DNA from 3 places in the Pseudomonas sp. NIBRBAC000502773 genome. Region 3 is predicted to be linked to each of the others. Evidence: riboswitches for the same ligand, from Rfam matches in the RefSeq annotation. Region 3 holds a riboswitch; each other region holds the start of a gene.
The links. A riboswitch is a leader RNA that binds a small molecule or an ion and turns the genes downstream of it on or off. The one in region 3 is predicted to bind cobalamin.

Region 1 (3,270 bases), 300 kb from region 3:
CGTTCGGCGATGGCGCGGTAGACGGCGTCGCGGTCGGCCTGGGGGAAAGCGTTGTCGGTCATGGCCCTATCGGGGGCAAGCCCCCTCCCACAGTGGATGGGGTTTCAGCTCGGTCCGGGGCAAACAACGCGGCTACCGCCGTCGGATTCGACGGAAAATAGAAGTGCACGTAAGAGGCCGTCATCCGCCCCTGCCGGAACACCGCTTCGGCACCGCGCCCACCGTTCGGGCTCAGGCCACGGGCAATCGGCTGGCACTCGGTGCTGGTCAGGGAATGGTGATACGTGTGCCCGCGCAGCACGCCTTCCGGCAGCTCGACACTTTGCAGGGCCAGGGCCGCGAGTTTCTTTTGCATCACCGCATCGCCTTGCAGCAGGCCGACCAGCTCGGCGCGGGTGCCGTCGACATCGGTAAGCGAATCCAACAGGTAGAGCATGCCGCCACACTCGGCGAGCAAGGGTTTGCCGGCGGCATGATGGTTACGAATGGCGTCAAGCATCGGCGTGTTTTGCGACAGCGCCTGGTGGTGCAATTCCGGGTAACCGCCGGGCAAGTACAGGCTGTCGGCCTCGGGCAGTTGGAGATCATGGATCGGCGAGAAAAACGTCAGTTCGGCCCCCATCGCCCGCAGCAGGTCGAGGCTGGCGCCATAGGTGAAGGCGAAGGCTTCGTCACGGGCCACCGCAATGCGCACACCGGCCAGCAACGGCTCGGCCTCGATCACTTCCGGCGCGGCGAAGGTCACCGGTGGCGGCAATGCGACTTCGCAGCTGCTGCCCAGGGCCTGGGCGGCGGCGTCCAGGCGCACGTCGAGGTCATTCAGCTCGCTGGCCTGCACCAGGCCCAAATGGCGGCTGGGCAGTTCGATTCCGGTTTCGCGGGACAGGGCGCCATACCAACGCAAGCCTTCGGTGAGGCTGCCTTCCAGCAACTGCGCATGGCGCAGGGTGCCGACGCGGTTGGCCAGTACCCCGGCAAACGGCAGGTCCGGCTGATAACGCGCCAGGCCCAGGGCCAGGGCGCCAAAGGTCTGGGCCATGGCGGTGCCGTCGATCACACCGAGCACCGGCACGCCGAAATGCCGCGCCAGGTCGGCGCTGGACGGTGTGCCATCGAACAGGCCCATCACGCCTTCGATCAGGATCAGGTCGGCCTCACCCGCCGCTTCCCACAGCAGCCGACGACTTTCCTGCTCGCCCACCATCCACATGTCCAATTGATACACCGGCGCACCGCTGGCGCGCTCGTGGATCATCGGGTCCAGGAAATCCGGGCCGCATTTGAACACGCGTACCCTGCGCCCCAGGTTGCGGTGCAAACGGGCCAGCGCGGCGGTGACGGTGGTTTTGCCTTGGCCGGACGCCGGTGCGGCGATCAGGACGGCCGGGCAGTGACGGGGCTGATTCAAAGTTCGACGCCCTTCTGTGCCTTGATACCGGCCTGGAACGCGTGCTTGAGCATGCCCATTTCAGTGACGGTGTCGCCCATTTCGATCAATTCAGGCTTGGCGCCACGGCCGGTGACGACCACGTGCTGCATCGGCGGACGCGCTTGCAGGTCGCTGAGGACCTGGTCCAAGTCGAGGTAACCATGCTTGAGGGCAATGTTCAGCTCATCCAGCACCACCAGGCCGATGCGCGGGTCTTGCAGCAGTTCGCGGGACACGGCCCAGGCGGCTTCGGCGGCGGCGATATCGCGCTGGCGGTCCTGGGTCTCCCAGGTGAAGCCTTCGCCCATCACGTGGAAACGCACTTGCTCGGGGAAGCGGCGGAAGAACAACTCCTCACCGGTGCTGTTGCGCCCCTTGATGAACTGCACCACACCGCACTGCATGCCGTGGCCCATGGCGCGCGCGAGCATGCCGAATGCCGAGCTGCTCTTGCCTTTGCCGTTGCCGGTCAGCACCAGCAGCAAGCCACACTCATTGGGGGAATTGGCGATGCGCTCGTCGATCACGGCTTTTTTGCGCAGCATGCGCGCCAGGTGGCGTTCGTCGCGGTCGGGGGTATCGGTCATGGCAGCTCTCCATTGGGGCTGGACAAAAACGGCAGGCAGGAAAAAACAGACAGCCAAGCATCGCCCACCGTGATGCTGTTGGATGATCCAGGCCGGTCTCCGGGCTCATGAGTGGTGCGCTGGCTCATCGACAGAGCGAACACGCCGACGGCGCGCCTTCCCATATCGCGGGCGATACAGTGGCAAAAGGCACCGTCTTGACTCATTTACCGTTGCGGGGGCAGCGCCGGAATCGCGGCAGCACTGTGTACAAGTGCGCTCGCTCACCGGCTTCCCTGTTTCACTCGGTCGACCCATGGGTCACAGAGCACCTGGAACAAGCCGCGAAGGTTAGTGGGTTGGGGGTGGAGCGTCAATTAAAGCTGGCCTTGCACTTGAACCATCGCACCAGCGCCCTCCTCTACCCTTACAGGTATCAAGGAGAACACCATGCATAAAACCAGACTCGCCCTACTCATCATGCTCGCCGGCACCCTTGCGGCCTGCGGTGAAAGCTCCACCCTGCAGGTGTCCGACGGCACCGGGCCGTCGCCGCAGCTACCGGAGCCGAACAAAACCCTGATTCCCACGGTGAACATCGCCCCCGCTATCGGTTGGCCGCAGGGCGTGAAGCCAACGGCAGCGGCCGGCACCCAAGTGGCGGCGTTCGCCGAAGGCCTGGATCACCCGCGCTGGCTGTATGTGCTGCCCAACGGCGATGTGCTGGTGGCAGAAACCAATGCGCCGCCCAAGCCGGATGATTCCAAGGGCATTCGCGGCTGGGTCATGGAGAAGGTCATGGGCCGCGCCGGTGCCGGGGTGCCGAGCCCCAATCGCATTACCCTGCTGCGCGACGCCGATCACGATGGCGTTGCCGAGACCCGTACGGTGTTCCTGGAAAACCTCAATTCGCCCTTCGGTATGACACTGGTCGGCAATGACCTGTACGTGGCCGATTCGGACAAGCTGCTGCGCTTCCCCTATCAAGCGGGCGAAACCGCGATCAAGGCACCTGGCACCAAGGTGGTCGACCTGCCGGGCGGGCCCCTGAATCACCACTGGACCAAGAACGTGATCGCCAGCAAGGACGGCAGCAAGCTGTACGTGAGTGTCGGCTCCAACAGCAACGTCGGTGAGAACGGTCTTGAGGCGGAACAGGGCCGGGCGGCTATCTGGGAAGTGGATCGCGCCAGCGGCCAGCAGCGCATTTTCGCTTCCGGCCTGCGCAACCCTAACGGCATGGCCTGGGAACCCCAGAGCGGCAAGCTATGGACC
Region 2 (3,270 bases), 1.8 Mb from region 3:
GGCGAGCAGGCCGGTGAACCCTGCGGTTTGCGCAATACGCTTGATCATGTCGGCAGGCCTCAGTGGCACGGGAACGCGGCGCTGTGGCGGGTATCGTGGGCAGCGTTGTGCACCGCCTCGATGTGCGAGAAACCGGCGAAATACACCAGGCACGCGCCAAGGATCGACGCGCCGATGGCGGCGGTCAGGCGTTGGCTGAGGGTGGCGGAGCTGCTGGCGGTGTGCGAGGTGCTGCTGATGATCGACATGGCGCGTCCCTTTCAGGTGTCAGGGTGACACGAGCGCATGCAAACCCCGCGAGCCAGGCACGCAGGGTTTTAACAGCGCCCGCCCACCGCGGGTTTGTTATTCGATGTTATTCGGGCCGGTCTCCGGGCTTGCGAGGGACACTGGGTCTACAAAACGTCGCCTTCCCATGCCGTACAGGCACAGTGGATCTGACGCTTCACTCGCTTACCGTTGCGGGGGCAGCACCGGACTCGTCATAAGGCTATGACTCACCGGTTTCCCGTTTCACCCTGTGAAGGGCACCCGAAACAAGATGTGTAGGAGAGCATGGGCAGTGGGCGGGCGTCAAATAGACGACTGGCGCCCCGCAGTTTACGGCAGGCGTTCCAGTGGATGTTGATCAGGCAGGGCGACGGGGCGAGTAAGAGGCCGCCATGCGTGCGTACGTAATATTGGACAAACTAAACCTGTCGTCTGGTTTGGTTGTATGCAAGAACGCGCCGGGTATTATATCCAACTGACGAAGCAGGTAAGGTCGATTAAGAAGTTCTTTGGCAACGGCTGTTGCATTGTAGGAGAAATCTCTAGTGCTCCGTATTTCGCGTGCAGCCTCTCGCAGTTCGTTAAAGTTTACATATTCATCGTTAGCACCTTCGGCGAACTCGCGAAAATAAACTCTAACTTGCCCCAGCAAAGACCCATCGCTAAGACTTTTGAAGTCTTCAGCGATAATAGCGACATTGTTCCAGGTCGCCTCGCCGTAGTGCACTCCAGGTGTTTGTGGAAAGAGTGACGTCATTAGGTCTGGGCGGCTGATGACCTCCTTCGCAAGCTCTATTTGCTCTTGTTTGGCATCTCGTCCGTCGTGTAGTTTGCCTGCCGCCATCTTTTTGAGGTCGGTCAAGCGAAAGCTGTTGCGTGCCTTACCGTCCGGGCCTTCCAGGTCGCGGAAATGGTGCAACAGTTCTTTGGCCAGCATCGGGTTGCTGTGGTTCTCTAAAAACGTGATGTCTGATGATTTTTTTTGTGCCGCTGCGAGGGGCAGAGAGTCGGTTTTGGGGGGAACGTTGCCAGTCACTTCGATCGATGCCGGAGGGAGGGGCGCAGTAGGTTGAGTGCGTATTGAAAATTCCATAGTGTTTTTATCCGAGTTGGCTATGCAGCGTTAAACTTCGTCTATTGGCAAAGCTGCTCCGAGGATGTGTGGTGTTTTTCGATATTTCTGTTCCCTGTACTCATTTGGGAACTGATTACGTTAAGTTACAGCGCTTATTTAATTCGTATGGACTAAATAATTAGTCTGACTTCAAGGCGAGCTTTTACGTAAGTTGCTCACTATTGCCGTCTGCACTGATATCAAAGATTCTGAACCAAACGCCTAATGATGGGCGTCCGTTTTCAACCCCTGTATAGTGTTCAAGCGGGCGGTCTGGCCGTTTCGACATTGACCCGCTCGTACTCACTGCGTAGCCTTGCACCCTCGAGGTTCTTCGGCCCAGGTCGAAGCTAAGAAGGGAACGCGGTCAAAGCCGCGGCTGCCCCCGCAACTGTGAAGGGTTTATCTGACTGCCACGCCACTGCCACTGCGGCGGGAAGGCGCAGTCGGCGCCGGTCGCAAGACCCGCAAGCCCCAAGCCAGGAGACCTGCCTCGCCACCGATTTTCCAATTCAACCGGGCGGGGTGATCCGGTGACGAAATCCGCTTCTGCGCGCCGCCGCAGTGCCTATCGTCCCGTATGCCCGCCCCAAAGGGCATCCGATGAAAACACTGGCCAAACTCCCCGTCACCATCGTTACCGGCTTCCTCGGCTCGGGCAAGACCACCTTGCTGCGCCATATGCTCGACAACGCCCAGGGTCGTCGCATTGCGGTGATCGTCAACGAATTCGGCGAACTGGGCATCGACGGTGAGATCCTCAAGCAGTGCTCCATCGGTTGCACCGAAGAAGAGGCCAACGGCCGCGTGTACGAGCTGGCCAACGGCTGCCTGTGCTGCACGGTGCAGGAGGAGTTCTTCCCGGTGATGCGCGAACTCGTCGCCCGTCGCGGCGACCTCGACCATATCCTTATCGAAACCTCGGGCCTGGCCCTGCCGAAACCCTTGGTACAGGCCTTCCAGTGGCCGGAAATCCGCAGCGCCTGCACGGTTGATGCGGTCATCACCGTGGTCGACAGCCCGGCCGTGGCCGCCGGCACCTTTGCCGCGTTCCCGGATCAGGTCGACGCCCAGCGCAAGCTCGACCCGAACCTGGACCATGAATCGCCGCTGCACGAGCTGTTTGCCGACCAGTTGGCCAGCGCCGACCTGGTGATCCTCAATAAATCCGACCTGATCAGCGCCGAAGACCTGGCCCGTGTGCGCCTGGAAGTCGCCGAAGAGCTGCCGCCGGCGGTGAAGATCATCGAAGCCAGCAGCGGTCGCCTGCCGTTGGACGTGTTGATCGGCCTGGGCGCGGGGTCCGAAGAACATATCGACGCTCGCCATAGCCACCACGATCATCACCACGAAGGTGAAGACGAGCATGATCACGACGCCTTCGATTCCATCTCCATCGACCTGCCCCAAGCCGACGAAGCGCTGCTGCTCGACGCCCTGAACCAATTGGTGGTTCAGCACGGCATCCTGCGGGTCAAGGGTTTCGCCGCCATCCCGAACAAGCCGATGCGCCTGCTGATCCAGGGTGTGGGGACGCGTTTCGACAAGCACTTCGACCGTGCCTGGGGCGCCGACGAAGCGCGCATCACGCGGCTGGTGCTGATCGGCCAAGAGCTGGACGCGGCGGGCCTCGAAGCGCAACTGCGCGCCGCCCTCAGCGTTTAACCCATGCACCTGCTCAGGACTCAGCCCGGTGGTTTCGTCGCGGACGACAATATTGCCGACCTTGGCCAAACCCCCGCCGAACTGGTGATCCTGTGCAGCGGCGATTCCAGCCTGGCGCTGCTGGCCGAAGCGGCCCAGCAGTTGCCCGAGGATTACCCCAGCCTGCGCCTCGCCAACCCGATGCAGGTGCAGAACCACGCATCGGTCGACCTGTACGTGGA
Region 3 (3,270 bases):
GGCGCCGGCCGACAATGAAATCAGCCCGCCGCCCACGCCCATCAACGCCACCAGCACCGCGCCGGTCGAAGCCCCGGCGCTGATGCCCAGCAGGTACGGATCGGCCAACGGGTTGCGCAGCAACGACTGCAAAATCACCCCGCAGGTGGCCAGCCCCGCACCGCAGGCGGCGGCCACCAGGGCACGGGTGAGGCGGTAGTTCCACACCACGCCTTCATCGATCGGGTCCAGCACGTAACCGGCCGCCCACAGTTTGTTGGCGAGCACCTGTAGCACCACCTGCGGCGAGATGGCGGTTTCGCCGATGGCCACGCCGGCGAGCACGGCGATCAGCAATAGCGCCAGGGCGAGTAAGGTCCGGATCATTGCGGCAGGTCGTAGCCGTCGATGGCCGTGGCCAGGTGTTCAAGGCCGTCGAACATGCGGATGCTGGCCTGCAGCGCGAGAGCGTCGAGGATGATGATGCGGTTGTTTTTCACCGCGTCCATGTTGCGCGTGACCGGGTCGCTGCGCAGGAAGGCGAGTTTCTTTTCATGGTCATCGGCGGGGTAGCGGCGGCGGTCCATGCGGGCGATTACCAGGAAGGTCGGGTTGGCCTTGGCGAGGGTTTCCCAGCCGACGGCGGGCCATTCTTCATCGGATTGCACCACGTTGTGCAAACCGAGGGTTTCGAGCATGAACTCCGGAATGCCCTTGTGGCCGGCCACGTAGGGGTCGCTGGCCAGTTCGGCGCTGGAGAACCACACCAGCGCGCTGGCCTGCTTGAGGCCTTTGCTCTGCACGGTGGCCACGGATTTGGCCAGGCGCGCCTGGAGTTCATCGTTCAACTGTTGGCCGCGATCCTGTACATCGAAAATCTGCGCCAGCTGGCGGATGCTCTTGTAGATGGTCTCGATACGGAAAGGCTCCAGCCGCGTGCCGTCGGCGCCCACCAGGTTGTCCTTGCCTTCGCAGTCGGAGGGCAGCAGGTAGGTGGGAATCTTCAGTTCGTGAAACTGCTCGCGGGTGCCGACCACGCCTTGCGGGCCTACCACCCATTCCAGCTCGGCGGCCACCAGTTGCGGGCGCTTGGCGATCACCGCTTCGAAGCTGGGCTCGTTGTTGGCCAGGCGCTCGATGCGGTCGTTCTGCGCCTTGAACTGCGGCAACACGCTGTTGAACCACAGCGAGGTGCCTACCACGCGGTCAGCCACGCCGAGGGCATAGAGCATTTCGGTGGCGGCCTGGCCGATGGTCACGCTGCGCGCGGGCGCCTGCGGGAAAGTAAGGGTGCTGCCGCAGTTTTCCAGGGTCAGCGGGTAATGCGTGGGGGCGGCGTGGGCCAGGGCGCAGAAACCCAGGCCGCTGATCAGGGCGGTAACGCGTGGCAGCATGAGGCGATCTCCGTGTGAACCGTACGTGGAAACAGGGGAGGTACGGTTCGGAAATACGCCCTCGAACGCTGCCGAACGGGCAGGCAAGGAGGTCCTTCCCGGACACCCCGCCGGTTAGTGATTACTGGGCCGGCAGGTCTCCTGACTGATGCGTCGTCGCCACGCTCCGGCCTTCCCGGACGCGGTCCAGTGGCAGTGGGGAGCAGGCTCGGCACCTACAGTTGCGGGGGCAGTTCCGATTGACGCGGTGTACCGCGCTTCGGATTCCCTATTAGTCCCGTTCGGGAACCGGCGCGGTATGGTAGTTGATTAGGGCCAGGCGATACAGCCCGAAGGGCGCCCGGTCAGAGACGAATATCCTCGGGGCCGCGGATCAGCGCTTCAATTCGCGTGCCCGTGGCGCGCTCTTCGTTGCTGAAACCGTCGTAGTCCGCCAGGTTGGCGAAGCGGATACCGGTCAATTGTTCGATCTGGATCACGCTGCGCTGGTAGGTCCTGACCTGGCCGAACATCAGGTCGAGCTGACCCAGCTCGCGGCTTTGGTCGATCATGTAGGCGCTGGCGGAGGGCTTGCCGTCATCGCTGAGGTAGGCCACCACTTTCCAGAACGCCTTGGGGATTCTGATACCACGGTAAAGGCGGTCGTCGTCGGCGAACACCGGGCCGCTGAACACCGTGGCCCGGGCTTTCCAACGTTGCGTGTTATTGAGGATGTAGTCCTCCAGTTCAAGCCAGGTCTTCTGGTTGAACCCGCTCATCTGCGGCGAGCAGTTGGTGAAGTGGAAGGTGTCGAGGTTGGCGGTGTTTGCCGCGTCGCCCCAGTTGGGATCCTGGCGCCGTACCAGGTGGCCGCGGTCCAGGCCATTGCTGGCATAGAGCTCTTCACCAACCTGGGCGCTGATCGGCAGGCGCCCATCGTAGGCCCAGGTGTCGTTGCTGCGGACTATCTCCACATGCTGCCCGCCATCGATATTGACGCCCACGTAGAGCGCCAGTCGTCGGGAACGGGACATCGTCACCGAGAAATGCGTGTAGTCCAGGCGCAGCGGTTGGACGTCGTCCGCCAATGCCTCAGCGGCGGTGGGCCAGGGCACCGCGAAGCTGCTGAGAAAATCCTCGGCGTAGCCGCGTCGGTCCTGTAGGTCCTTGGCCGCGGTGACACGGGGCGTCGCCGCCCGGGCTTCCATCAGGGTGGGATTGGTCGCGATCAACGGGCGCAGATCGGCGAGTCGTGGGCGGTGCGCAAGATCGATTTTGGCTTTGCGGGCTGGCATGGGTAAGTCCTCCTTGGATAAACACGACTGCAACATAGATTGATGACAATTGATGACACGGGTTAACCCTGGGGGGCTATCCTCAAACGGTTACCGGAGCTACACCATATGCCAACAGGGAGCCAGCTAATGTGTGATCGCCACCACCGCAACCCGATTTTCTGCCTGATCCCACCGTACATGCTCGACCAGATCGCGCGTCACGGTGATAAGGCCCAGCGCGACATCGCGCTGCGCACCCGCGCCAAGGACAGCACGTTCCGTTCGCTGCGCATGGTCGCAGTGCCCGCCAAGGGGCCGGCCCACATGGCCCTGGTCATGGGTGCCGGCAAACGGCGCTCGATCTACAGCGCCGAAGGCACCGACAGCCTGCCGGGCAAGCTGGTCCGCGGTGAAGGCCAGCCCGCCAGTGGCGACGCCGCCGTGGACGAAGCCTATGACGGCTTGGGTGCCACGTTCGATTTTTTCGAAGAGGTGTTCGACCGCAACTCCATTGATGACGCCGGCATGGCCCTGGATGCCACCGTGCACTTTGGCCAGAACTATAACAATGCGTTCTGGAACTCGACCCAGATGGTGTTTGGCGACGGCGATGGGCAGTTGTTCAACCGCTTCACGGTGGC

Region 1: linked by a shared signal. The riboswitch ahead of cobO (cob(I)yrinic acid a,c-diamide adenosyltransferase) and the one ahead of NIBR502773_RS05675 (ABC transporter substrate-binding protein) in region 3 are both predicted to bind cobalamin.
Region 2: linked by a shared signal. The riboswitch ahead of cobW (cobalamin biosynthesis protein CobW) and the one ahead of NIBR502773_RS05675 (ABC transporter substrate-binding protein) in region 3 are both predicted to bind cobalamin.

What each region holds. Positions count from the first base shown of each region.
Region 1 is NZ_CP041189.1:1,554,871-1,558,140, forward strand. Features, by position in the region: gene bluB (5,6-dimethylbenzimidazole synthase) at 1-62, opposite strand, end outside; gene NIBR502773_RS07050 (cobyrinate a,c-diamide synthase) at 59-1,408, opposite strand; gene cobO (cob(I)yrinic acid a,c-diamide adenosyltransferase) at 1,405-2,016, opposite strand; cobalamin riboswitch at 2,089-2,346, opposite strand; gene NIBR502773_RS07060 (sorbosone dehydrogenase family protein) at 2,446-3,270, shown strand, end outside.
Region 2 is NZ_CP041189.1:6,181,479-6,184,748, forward strand. Features, by position in the region: gene NIBR502773_RS28330 (CbtA family protein) at 1-48, opposite strand, end outside; gene NIBR502773_RS28335 (CbtB-domain containing protein) at 60-248, opposite strand; cobalamin riboswitch at 345-550, opposite strand; gene NIBR502773_RS28340 (hypothetical protein) at 629-1,363, opposite strand; cobalamin riboswitch at 1,695-1,895, shown strand; gene cobW (cobalamin biosynthesis protein CobW) at 1,988-3,049, shown strand; gene cobN (cobaltochelatase subunit CobN) at 3,053-3,270, shown strand, end outside.
Region 3 is NZ_CP041189.1:1,253,401-1,256,670, reverse strand. Features, by position in the region: gene NIBR502773_RS05680 (iron ABC transporter permease) at 1-366, opposite strand, end outside; gene NIBR502773_RS05675 (ABC transporter substrate-binding protein) at 363-1,373, opposite strand; cobalamin riboswitch at 1,487-1,681, opposite strand; gene NIBR502773_RS05670 (DNA/RNA non-specific endonuclease) at 1,718-2,647, opposite strand; gene NIBR502773_RS05665 (M4 family metallopeptidase) at 2,777-3,270, shown strand, end outside.